Collimonas fungivorans: one gene and its partners. The main gene of each other region encodes a partner of the protein of the gene in region 2 in a complex. Links are inferred from orthologs where the notes say so. Each region holds a gene or a part of one and is shown on either strand. Other genes may lie near its edges. The genes, in order: dinB, dnaN and CFter6_RS16275.

Region 1 (3,911 bases), 3.1 Mb from region 2 along the record:
ATCCTTGCATCGGCTCATTAATAAATATTCTTAATAGCCTTTAAGGTTCGTTGTCGGCCAAACTAGGATACCTAGGGAGTCTCATATACGCCGTTCAAATCGGTATTGAAGGTCTGCTCCAGGTGGAACTGGCCGCTGTGGGTCGGAATTGACCTGTTGCGGCTGGCTCAAAACGGCCAGAAGCGGCCGCTCAAAAATGGAATCAAATATGCGATTTAAATTAGAGTATGTGTCGACTGGTAGTGCTCCGTACGTATTGGCACGTCAAATGGACGGTGGCAGTTTCACGATAGGTCTCGATTCGCGTCTTGGTGGTGCCCGTATTAAGATGAGTCTTTCACAACCTCGCTCATTGCGCCCTGACGGTTCACCAGACCTGACCGTATTTGCTTTTCAATTGTTGGGAGCTTCAGAGGTGTCCGTTTTGAAGGTCGGCGAAATGGTAGATCTGACTCCTGGAGTAGGTCAGTAACGGCCAGTAGCGGCCCCAAGTGCATAGCAGGACCGCTGTCGGCCAAAAGCGGCTGTACGAGCAGGCGACCAATTTAATACCTTTACAGTAACCTTCCTTAAGGTGGAACAATGCGTCACGAGTTAGTCGACCTAATTGAACGAATGACAGTCCGCGAGAAAATCATCAATTCGGGCGATTCGATTTCCTGGCATGCGTATCGCGAAGCAGAGCGGCTTGACGACAAATCCATGGTTGATGAACTCGATGAATATCTTGCGCAAAAGCCAACGAAAGATCAGCGATCAGCAGCCTACTTCATCATTGGTAAGATCGCAAAGAACTGTGCCAGCCTAGAATGCGCGTCACGCTTAATTGCATACTCATCTAGGGAAAAAGATAAATATGCGCTCGCAAATCTTCTTGACGGGCTTGCAGAAATACCAAAGCCCGAAAGCCTCGAAATCGAACCGCTATTCTCTCTCCTACAAGATAGTCGATGGCTTGTGAGGCATGCTGCAATCCGGTCTCTTCAAGGGTGCGCGAGTTCCGAAGCTGAAGATAAGTTGTTGGAAGTGCTAGCCAATACGTCTGATCCCGATGACGCGGTTTACTGCCACAGCACTCTTGGCAGAATTGGATCATACAAAGCCCTACCCGCTCTTGCGCAGGGCCTAAAATCTCGAAAGCGCGATGTGAAGATTTCAGCCCAAGCGGCAATTACGGCGATTGAGGTACGAAATGACCGCTTGACCGAAGAAGCTATAGTGGTCCAGCTTTAGCATTGAGCGTCTGGTTTGCAGCAAGGCGAATGATATTTTTGGGTCGAATTGCAATAGCCTGCTGCCGGCCAAGAGCAGCCGGTCACACATGTCAGCTAAAATCGGGGCGATTCCGACAAACTATTTCGTTACGAATGAAACGATGGACGATCCTCAGAGCCTATGGCAGTCATAATAGCTAAATCCGTACAAGAGAACGTACAAAAAGAATTTCATCGCACAAAGTGAATAGTACGGCGGCTCCAACCTTCCATCGTGGGGCTGGCCAGTTTCTATGTCGCATTTATATATTTTTTTGCGCGAGAGCATGCCAAGACCGGGGCGATTTTAACTCGATGGGTAGGTCTGATTTTTAACTTTATATTTCAAAATAATGAATCCGCCTTGGCTTAAATTTCCAAACATACTTTTTCGTTCAATTGGATGGCGCATGGGTTTTGGCGAAGAATATATGCGCCAATGGGAAGCCCATTACTTCGCTCTGAGTATAGACGAACGTAACGACTATAAAGCTTCATTTCCTGAGCCAGAATCATGGCCGCACTGGTATTCAATTGTTGAGCAAATCCAACGCACCCGCATTGAAGACGATGCATACTTTGCGGACCTCAAGTCAAAAGATAATGCTTCTTCTTGAAAGTGAATGTCCGGTTGTGGGAAGCACCAGAGTCCGCAACGGGTCGGAAGTTGCCGGTCGTTGGACGTCGTGTGTCAGGTCAAGTCTGAGCTAGTACACTTAAAGCTCTTCAAACAACGGTAGATTCCCACCTTTGTCGCTCAGCGCGCTTATCACTCTTGTTGGCGGTTGCGTTGCGCCATTTAGCAGGACGCTCAAAGCCGACTCCACATTTGCAGCCTTTTCTAGCGATCCAACGCGAACCCCTATAAGGCGCAATCGTCGTTCAAGCGGCACACGCTTTAAGCATTGTCCGGCAAGTCGCCGAATGACTATTTCATCATTCGTGTAGCTGTCAACGGTATGATCACGTGTCGCGATCTTAAAATCGTCATATCTGAGTTTGATCCCGATCGTTTTTCCAACATAACCTTTACGCTGCAAATCCGCAGCAACCTGTTCGCAAAGGCGAGTAAATATCGCACCCAATTCTTCTTTATCGCGCACGGCATGCATGTCACGTTCAAAGGTGGTTTCGCGGCTCATTGAAACCGGTTCGCTGTGCGTTTGGACCGGACGATCGTCCTTACCTCGTGCTGCATTGAACAGCCATGTGCCATAGCTTTTGCCAAAGTGCTGTAACAGCCAGCTATGTTCTCGCATCGCCAATTCGCCAATGGTCCGAATTCCGAAACTCATCAGTTTTTCATCGGCTTTGGGTCCGATGCCATTTATCTTGCGACAGGGCAGTGGCCAAATCATCCTCTCGACGTCCGTCTCATAGACGATAGAAATACCATTTGGTTTATTAAACTCACTTGCCATCTTGGCTATTAATTTGTTTGGGGCAACGCCGATCGAACAGGTAAGCCCGGTCACTTTCAAAATTGAAGCCTGTATAGCTTCGGCTAGCATGCGCCCACCGTCGTCTTGCGCCCCTGGTACATTCGTCAGATCAAAAAACACTTCGTCGATTCCGCGATCCTCCATGATTGGCGCGATCTCGATTATTTCCGATTTAAACATTCGCGAATACTTGCGGTACTCGTCAAAATCAACTGGAAGCAAGATCGCTTGAGGACATTGCTTTGCGGCCTTCATCAGTCCCATCGCAGACCCAACGCCGAATTTCCTAGCCGCGTATGTTGATGTAGTAATCACACCACGGCCAGTGTAATCTTTCAAAAGAGGGAATGCTGAGATCGGGATATCGCACAAAGGCCGTTGGCCTGCAGCTTTTAACATCGTATCGTCGGGTCTCCGACGTGAACCGCCGATTACAACCGGCAAGCCCATTAGCTGGGGATAACGGAGCAATTCCACCGATGCATAAAATGCATCCATGTCGAGGTGTGCAATTCGGCGAGTCATTGAGCGATGGAGCAGCTATAGACGAACGACGCCAGAAATAATTCGACGTAAATTGGTCGACGTTCCGGCGACAGAATAGAATATTATGAACTTCATCATTCGCACATAATACTGTATAAAAGAACAGTGGTGCAAACTCTATTGTATCGTCAAAGGACAGTCTGATCCGATGTGCTGCCCAGCATCTCGCAGCGACCTGAGCAGTTTAAAAAAACACCAAATCTGCTGCAGGGAAGGCTGGGTCGGTATGGTCAGTCAAGGGGTGTTCATAAAAGTGGTACATAGAAGCGATTATATAAACTCCCCAATGACGACCCTTCGCTCAGGACTTCGCCTTGTAAAAATCTCCAAGCAGCTTGCGCAGGTCACAAGGGGTATTCAGGAAGACGTCAAGCCTATCAATCTGTTGAGCTCTGACCTTTTCAAGTTCTTCCTGCAGCGCGAGATTCTTCGCCTCTAGGTCACCGATACGTTTTTGAAGTACTGCGCGCGGAGCAGTCTTGTATTTGAGTGTAGTGTTATTCTGCGTCTGCCTTTGCACTTCTTTGGCCTCGCTGAATGCCTCGGCAATGAGTTTTCTGCCGTTCCACTCCTTCTGAGAGAGCATCTGGCGGTTGAACCCATGACCTACTTTCTTTTTTGCATGGGCTATGATGCTCTCCCATGTCACGGGGATTTCCGCATCGGGCAT
Region 2 (3,858 bases):
CCCGCGGAGTCACCCTCGACGATGTAGAGTTCGCACAGCGCCGGGTCTTTTTCCTGGCAATCGGCCAGTTTGGATGAGAGGCCGAGGCCGTCCATCACGCCTTTGCGGCGCGTCAGTTCGCGCGCCTTGCGGGCGGCGTCGCGGGCGCGGGCGGCTTCGACGATCTTGCCGCAGATGATCTTGGCGTCGTTCGGGCGTTCTTGCAGGTAGTCGTTGAGCGTCTTGGCGACGATTTCTTCTACCGGCAGGCGCACTTCGCTGGAGACCAGCTTGTCTTTGGTTTGCGAGCTGAATTTCGGCTCTGGCACTTTCACGGACAGCACGCAGGTGAGGCCTTCGCGCATGTCGTCGCCGCTGGTTTCTACCTTGGCTTTCTTGGCGAAGTCATGTTCTTCGATGTACTTGTTCAAGATGCGGGTCATCGCCGCGCGCAGGCCGGTGAGGTGGGTGCCGCCGTCGCGTTGCGGGATGTTGTTGGTGAAGCAGAGTACTTGTTCGTTGTAGGCGTCGTTCCATTGCATGGAGACGTCGACGCTGACGCCGTCTTTTTCGCCGGTGGCCTGGAAAATCGTCGGGTGCAGGACGGTCTTGGCTTTGTTGATGTATTCGACGAAGCCGCGGGTGCCGCCTTCGAAGGCGAAGTTTTCTTCCTTGCCGGTGCGCTGGTCGGTCAGCTTGATGTGCACGCCGTTGTTGAGGAAGGACAGTTCGCGGATGCGCTTGGCCAGGATTTCGTAGTGGAATTCGACGTGGGTGAAGATTTCTTCGTCGGCCCAGAAGTGGACTTCGGTGCCGCGCTTGTCGGTGTCGCCGATGACCTTGATCGGCGAGACCAGCATACCGTCGATGGTTTCGGTTTCGCGGTTTTGCGGGACGCCGCGCACGAATTCCATGTAATGCACTTTGCCGTCGCGGCGGATGGTCAGCTTGAGCAGCTTGGACAGGCCGTTAACGCAAGACACACCCACACCGTGCAGGCCGCCGGATACCTTGTACGAGTTCTGGTCGAACTTGCCGCCGGCGTGCAGCTCGGTCATGACGATTTCGGCGGCGCTGCGTTTCGGGTCGTGCTTGTCGTCGAACTTGATGCCGGTCGGCACGCCGCGGCCGTTGTCGGTGATCGAGATCGAGTTGTCGGCGTGGATGGTGACGTGGATTTCGGTGCAGTGGCCGGCCAGCGATTCGTCGATGGAGTTGTCCAGCACTTCGAACACCAGGTGATGCAGGCCGGTGCCGTCAGAGGTGTCGCCGATGTACATCCCGGGGCGTTTGCGTACCGCTTCCAGGCCTTCGAGAATTTGGATCGAGGACGCTCCGTATGCATTGGGTTGCGGCTGATTGGTGTTGTCTGGGGCTGATGACATGGCTACCTTCTGAAAAGCTTACTTCGGAACTGCTTATATTGGGGCTGAGTGCTATTTTTACAAGTAAACAGGGCGGAACAGCTCGATGCTTTCCGCCCTGTTTTTATGCAGACTAGATCCGCATCGGCATGACGACGTATTTGAAGTCAGCGTTTTCCGGCACGGTGATCAGTGCCGAGGAATTGGCGTCGCCGAGGGCGATGTTGACGTTGTCGCCCTTGAGGTTGTTGAGGACGTCGAGCAGGTAAGTCACGTTGAAGCCGATGTCGACGCTATCGCCGCCGTAATCGATTTCCAGTTCTTCGATCGCTTCTTCCTGGTCGGCGTTGGTGGAGCTGATCTTGAGGCTGCCTGGGGTGACTACCCAGCGCACGCCCTTGAACTTGTCGCTGGTCATGATGGCGGCGCGTTGCAGTGAGCGCAGCAGCTGGTCGCGGCTGATGGTGAAATCGTTCTTGTAGCCCTTCGGCACCACGCGGGTGTAGTCAGGGAACTTGCCTTCGACCAGCTTGGAGATCAGTTCGATATCGGCGAACGACAGCTTGACCTGATTGTTGGCGATTTCGAGCTGGACCGGTTCGTCGGTTTCTTCCAGCAGGCGCTGCAGTTCGATGATGGTCTTGCGCGGGATGATGACTTCCTGGCGCGCGAACTCTTGTTCGGTGGCGACCTGGCAAAACGCCAGGCGGTGGCCATCGGTGGCGACCGCGATGACGTTCTTGCCGTCGAGGACCAGCAGCAAGCCGTTCAGGTAGTAACGGATATCCTGTTGCGCCATCGAGAAGTGCACCATGTTGAACAGGTGCTTGAGCGTCTTTTGCGGCAGGGTGACGGTGGCGTTGTAATGGTCTGCCTGGGCTACCGTCGGGAATTCTTCGGCGGCCAGGGTTTGCAGCGCAAAACGCGATTTGCCGGACTGCACGGTCATGCGTTTGTTGCTCAGGGTCAGCGAGACTTCGCCGGTGTCTGGCAGGGCGCGCAGGATGTCCAGCAGCTTGCGTGCCGCAACGGTGGTGGCTGCGGTTTCGCCGCCGCTGCCGACGTTGGCGTTGGTGGTGATTTGCACTTCGATGTCGGTCGACAGGAAAGAGACCTTTTCGCCTTCTTTGCGAATGAGGATATTGGCCAGAATCGGCAATGTGTGCCGACGCTCGACAATACCGCTCACGATCTGCAGTGGCCGGAGAAGGGTATCTCGGTTGGTTTTGACCAATTGCATAGCTATATCCTTGTTATTTAAAAATCAAATATTGCTGCTTGCTGAAGTACGGGTTTGAATGCTTGGTAAGCAGTCTGTAAATGTAACTTAAATCGACCCTCTACGGACCCATCCGGCCCGGAAATCTGCGCCGTTTCCCGGCTTTTTTGCGATTGTTAGTTAATAAACCAACAAGCTGCTGCGTTTCACACAATCGACAAAAAAACCACAGTCGCCGCCCAGTTTTCAGCTTGCCCTATACAAACTTATCCACAGGGCCGCAGGCAACGTGCACAATCGCCCGGCATATCGACATCAGCCCTTCAGGGTCTGTTCCAGCACGTGCAATTCGTGGTTGCATTCCGGATTCTTGGTGCGGTCGCCGGCGATCTTGCGGACTGCGTGCAACACCGTGGTGTGGTCGCGGCCGCCGAACAGTTCGCCGATTTCCGGCAGGCTTTTCTGGGTCAGTTCCTTGGCAAGGTACATCGCAATCTGGCGCGGACGGGCGATATTGGCCGGGCGCTTTTTCGAGTACATATCGGCAACTTTGATGTTGAAAAAGTCAGCCACGGTCTTCTGGATGTTCTCGACGGAGATCTGGCGGTTCTGTACCGACAGCAGGTCCTTCAATGCATCTTTGACCACATCGATGCTGATGTCTTTGCCATGAAAACGAGAGTAAGCAAGAATCTTGCGCAGTGCGCCTTCCAGTTCGCGGACGTTGGAACGCAGATGTTTGGCAACAAAAAACGCGACGTCGTCGGAGAAGGTGACGCCTTCGGATGCCGCTTTTTTAAGCAGGATCGCCACCCGCATTTCCAGTTCCGGCGGCTCGATGGCCACCGTAAGGCCCGAGTCGAAACGCGAAATCAGGCGGTCATCCATGCCGGTGATTTCTTTCGGATAGGTGTCGCTGGTGATGATGATTTGTTTCTTTGCTGCAATCAACGCTTCGAAGGCGTAGAAGAATTCTTCCTGGGTGCGGCTCTTGCCGCCGAAGAACTGGATATCGTCGATCAGCAGCAAATCAAGCGAATGGTAATAGCGTTTGAAGTCGTCGAAACCCTTGCGTTGGTAAGCAGTCACTACGTCGCGAACGTACTGTTCTGCGTGGATGTAGCGGATCTTCGAGTTCGGATTGTCGGCCAGCAGCTGGTTGCCGATGGCGTGGATCAGGTGGGTTTTGCCGAGGCCGACACCGCCGTACAGGAACAGCGGGTTGTAAGAAACGCCGGGGTTATTGGCGACCTGGATCGCTGCCGCGCGCGCCAGCTGGTTGGCTTTACCGGTGAC
Region 3 (4,015 bases), 3.8 Mb from region 2 along the record:
CGAGCGGGATGGCCGTGGTGGTATTGCTGCGCACGTCGGAGCCGCCTTGTTTTTCCGTCATGCCCATGCCGAGCAGGATAGAGTTCTTGTGTTCCAGCGCCAGGTCGCGGCTGTCATGTTCACATGACAACAGTTTTGCCTGCAGGGCGGCAAACAAGGCTGGTTCCTGCTGCAGCACCGGGATCGAGGCGAAAGTCATGGTGGTGGGGCAGAGCGATCCGGCTTCCAGCTGGGCGTGCAGGAAATAACCGGCGGCGCGCGCCACGTGGCTGCCGCTTTGCGGCTTGATCCAGGGCAGGGCATGCAAACCTTCGCGGCGCAGCATGCCTAGCAGGGCGTGCCAGGCCGGGTGGAATTCGACGGCGTCGATGCGGTTGCCGAGGCGGTCGAAAGTATTCAGTTCGGGCTGGTGGCGGTTGGCCAGTTCAGCCAGCTGCCAGCTTTCCTTGCTGCCGAGCTCGGCGCCGTAGCGCGCCAGCTGCTCGGCGCGCCATTGTCCGTGCAGGCGCTGCACGCCAGCTTGCAAGATGGTGTCGTCCAGGTACAGGTTGTTGCCATACAGTTCAGGCACCTGATTGGTGACTTCGTGGGTCTGCCCTTGCATGAGTGATCTCCTGATTTTATGGGGCTGTGTTGCTTGGCTTTACCTTGACTTTACCCCTTGCCCGGGTTCTCTGGAAGGTGTTGTCAGGCAATTATCTAGAGCGGCGCTTCAGTCGGCGCTTCCCCAATGAAATGCCGGCAAGTTTAAAAGCTGTGCGGGCTTCGTCTGTCAGGTAAAATGCTGTCTGTATTTCACAATTTGCTTTCACAACTTGCTGCCCCTATCCGCTGCCTATGTCCTACCAAGTTCTCGCCCGTAAATATCGCCCCAGGAGTTTCGATACGCTGGTCGGCCAGGAACACGTCGTAAGGGCCTTGACGCATGCCTTGGAGCAGCAGCGCCTGCACCACGCCTATTTATTTACCGGCACGCGCGGCGTCGGCAAGACCACCTTGTCGCGGATCCTGGCGAAATCGCTGAATTGCATCGGCGCCGACGGCAACGGCGGCATCACCGCGACGCCGTGCGGCGTGTGCGAAGCGTGCGTGGCGATCGACGCCGGGCGCTTTGTCGACTATATCGAGATGGACGCGGCCTCGAACCGCGGCGTCGACGAAATGGCGCAGTTGCTGGAGCAGGCTGTGTATGCGCCGTCCAATGCGCGCTTCAAGGTCTACATGATCGACGAAGTGCACATGCTCACCAACCACGCTTTCAATTCGATGCTGAAGACGCTGGAAGAGCCGCCTGAACATGTCAAGTTCATCCTGGCCACCACCGACCCGCAAAAAATCCCGGTGACGGTGCTGTCGCGTTGCCTGCAGTTCAATTTGAAGCAGATGCCGCCCGGCCATATCATCAGTCACCTGGACAATATCCTGGGCCAGGAACAGATCGAATTCGAAACCCCGGCGCTGCGCTTGCTGGCGCAAGGCGCGCACGGCTCGATGCGCGATGCGCTGTCGCTGACCGACCAGGCGATCGCCTATGCCGCCGGCAAGGTGACCCTGGAAGCGGTGCAGGGCATGCTCGGTGCGCTCGACCAGTCTTACCTGATCCGCGTGCTGGATGCGCTGGTGGCGAAAGACGGCCCCGGCTTGCTGGCGGTGGCCGACGACATGGCCAGCCGCAGCTTGTCGTACAGCGCGGCGCTGCAAGACCTGGGCACGTTGCTGCATCGGGTAGCGCTGGCGCAAAGCGTGCCGGCAGCCCTGGCCGACGATTTGCCGGAACGCGAAGAAGTGATCCGGCTGTCGGCCTTGTTCGATGCCGAAGAAATACAGCTGTTTTACCAGATCGCCGTACACGGCCGCAATGAACTTGGCCTGGCGCCGGACGAATACGCCGGTTTTTCGATGACCCTGCTGCGCATGCTGGCGTTCCGGCCGCAAGCCGGCGGCAGCATCGCGGCGCCGCCGCCGGTCAGCCGTCCGCGGCCGCAGGCAAGCACTGCGCCAGCCACAGCCGCGCCTGCTGCATCGACGAGGCCGCCAGCACAGGCGGCGCCAACCGCCGCCCGCCTGAGCAGCGCACCGCCGACACTCAGCACCAGCGCACCAGTTGTACCTCTTGCGCCAGCCGCCGGCAACGGCGCCATGAGTCCGGCCCGGGCGGCGCTGGAAGCAGCGCGCGCCGCGTCTTCCCGCAAGGGCGGCGCACCGGCACGGCCGCAGTCAAGCCAGGCGCCGGCAGCACCGGTCAGCCAGCCAGCCGCGGCGGCCGTAGCGGACGTAGCGGACGCCAAACCGGCGGCGCCGGCCTATGTGCAGCAAGTGCCGCAGAATTCTTCGGTGCCGCCTTGGGAAGAAGAGATCCCGCTGCCCATGGATTTGCCGGACACCGAATTTTCCAGTTCGGCGGCTGAAAAAAAAACTGAGTCGTATTCATCGCCAGCCCCTCCGTCGCGCCCAGCTGCCGCCAACGGCGCAGTGAGCAATGGCCGCCAGCCTGTGCGCGCCGAACCGGTGGTGCAGCAGCCGGCAGCTGCGCCGGAGCCGCTGCCGCCGCTGGTGCTGCAGCCCGATCCGAACCTGAACTGGGACGGCAACTGGCCCTTGCTGGCTTCCACCCTTGCGGTGCGCGGCGTGGCACATCAGCTGGCGCAGCAGAGCGAACTGGTCAAGTCCGACAGCAGCGGCCCGGCGACCCAGTTTCATCTGCGGATTCCGTTCGATACACTGCGCTCGGCTGGCAGTGTCGATAAGTTGGAGCTTGCGCTGAGCGAGCATTTCGGCCGTCCGGTCAAAGTGGAAACCGAGCTCGGTACGGTGCGCCATACCGCCAACGCGCAGATGCTGGCGGCGCAGGCAGAGCGCCAGCGCCTGGCGGAACTGACCGCGCAGAGCGATCCCTTCATCCAGAGCATGATGCGTGAATTCGGCGCATCGATCGTGCCGGGATCGATCAAGCCTCTGGGCTGAAGCAGCCGGAAGCAACGCGGGCCGGCATCGGCTTGGCCCGTTTGAAATACCAGTCAGATTATCTGTTTTTATAGGAGAAGCACCATGATGAAGGGCCAACTGGCAGGGCTGATGAAACAAGCCCAGGCAATGCAGGACAACATGAAGAAGATGCAAGACCAACTGGCCTTGATCGAAGTCGAAGGCGAGTCGGGCGCAGGCCTGGTGAAAGTCGTGATGACTTGCAAGAACGCAGTCAAGCGGGTGGCAATCGACGCTTCGCTGCTGGCTGACGACAAGGACATGCTGGAAGACCTGGTAGCCGCCGCGTTCAACGATGCAGTGCGCAAGGCTGAAGCGCTGTCGGCTGAAAAAATGTCCGGCCTGACCGCTGGCATGCCTGCCGGCTTCAAACTGCCATTCTGATCAACCGTATCATTGATTGAGCACCGACCGCATGACGCTTGTAACCTGATGCAGGGCCAGCCGTGAAAATTCCTTCCAGTCTCACCTTGCTGACCGAAGCCTTGCGTCATCTGCCCGGTGTCGGCCCCAAGTCGGCTCAGCGCATGGCTTATCACTTGCTGCAGCATGACCGCGACGGTGCGGCCTTGCTGGGGCGGGCGCTGACGCAGGCGGTCGACCAGATCCGCCACTGCGCGCTGTGCAATACCTTCACCGAGAACGAGGTGTGCGAAACCTGCCTCGATCCGGAGCGCGATCCGAGTTTGCTGTGCGTGGTGGAGACGCCTACCGACCAGCTGATGATCGAACAGACGCTGACTTTCAAGGGTTTGTATTTTGTGCTGATGGGACGCCTGTCGCCGCTGGACGGCATCGGCCCCAAAGACATCCAGCTGGAGAAGCTGATCAGCCGCGCCACCGACGGCGTCGTCAAGGAAGTGGTGCTGGCCACCAATTTCACCAACGAAGGCGAAGCCACTGCCCATTACATCAGCGAGACGATGAAAGCCCGCGGCCTGCAGGTCAGCCGTTTGGCGCGCGGCGTGCCGGTAGGCGGCGAGCTGGAGTATGTCGACGCCGGCACCATCGCGCGCGCCATGCTGGACCG

Evidence for each region.
Region 1: the proteins of dnaN (region 2) and dinB are in contact, whole or in part, in a solved structure (PDB 1OK7), measured with the Escherichia coli proteins. The link is inferred for Collimonas fungivorans from one-to-one orthologs.
Region 3: the proteins of dnaN (region 2) and CFter6_RS16275 are in contact, whole or in part, in a cryo-EM structure (PDB 8GIZ), measured with the Escherichia coli proteins. The link is inferred for Collimonas fungivorans from one-to-one orthologs.

What each region holds. Positions count from the first base shown.
Region 1 is NZ_CP013232.1:3,105,424-3,109,334, reverse strand. What follows is about bases 1,096-3,911. They hold dinB (DNA polymerase IV), read right to left. Parts: upstream 3,221-3,911; coding sequence 1,970-3,220; downstream 1,096-1,969. Other genes in these bases: CFter6_RS13300 (hypothetical protein), read right to left, coding at 3,543-3,911; CFter6_RS25675 (hypothetical protein), read left to right, coding at 1,664-1,870; CFter6_RS13310 (HEAT repeat domain-containing protein), read left to right, coding at 1,096-1,233. Outside these bases: more of CFter6_RS13310, read left to right, coding at 583-1,095. UniProt on the Escherichia coli protein: Poorly processive, error-prone DNA polymerase involved in translesion repair and untargeted mutagenesis. Copies undamaged DNA at stalled replication forks, which arise in vivo from mismatched or misaligned primer ends.
Region 2 is NZ_CP013232.1:451-4,308, reverse strand. Bases 531-3,293 are described here. They hold dnaN (DNA polymerase III subunit beta), read right to left. Parts: upstream 2,584-3,293; coding sequence 1,477-2,583; downstream 531-1,476. Other genes in these bases: dnaA (chromosomal replication initiator protein DnaA), read right to left, coding at 2,878-3,293; gyrB (DNA topoisomerase (ATP-hydrolyzing) subunit B), read right to left, coding at 531-1,364. Outside these bases: more of gyrB, read right to left, coding at 1-530; more of dnaA, read right to left, coding at 3,294-3,858. UniProt on the Escherichia coli protein: Confers DNA tethering and processivity to DNA polymerases and other proteins. Acts as a clamp, forming a ring around DNA (a reaction catalyzed by the clamp-loading complex) which diffuses in an ATP-independent manner freely and bidirectionally along dsDNA.
Region 3 is NZ_CP013232.1:3,794,576-3,798,590, reverse strand. Bases 481-3,400 are described here. They hold CFter6_RS16275 (DNA polymerase III subunit gamma/tau), read left to right. Parts: upstream 481-837; coding sequence 838-2,964; downstream 2,965-3,400. Other genes in these bases: CFter6_RS16270 (YbaB/EbfC family nucleoid-associated protein), read left to right, coding at 3,049-3,369; CFter6_RS16280 (isovaleryl-CoA dehydrogenase), read right to left, coding at 481-604. Also shown: more of CFter6_RS16280, read right to left, coding at 1-480; recombination mediator RecR, read left to right, coding at 3,432-4,015. UniProt on the Escherichia coli protein: Part of the beta sliding clamp loading complex, which hydrolyzes ATP to load the beta clamp onto primed DNA to form the DNA replication pre-initiation complex.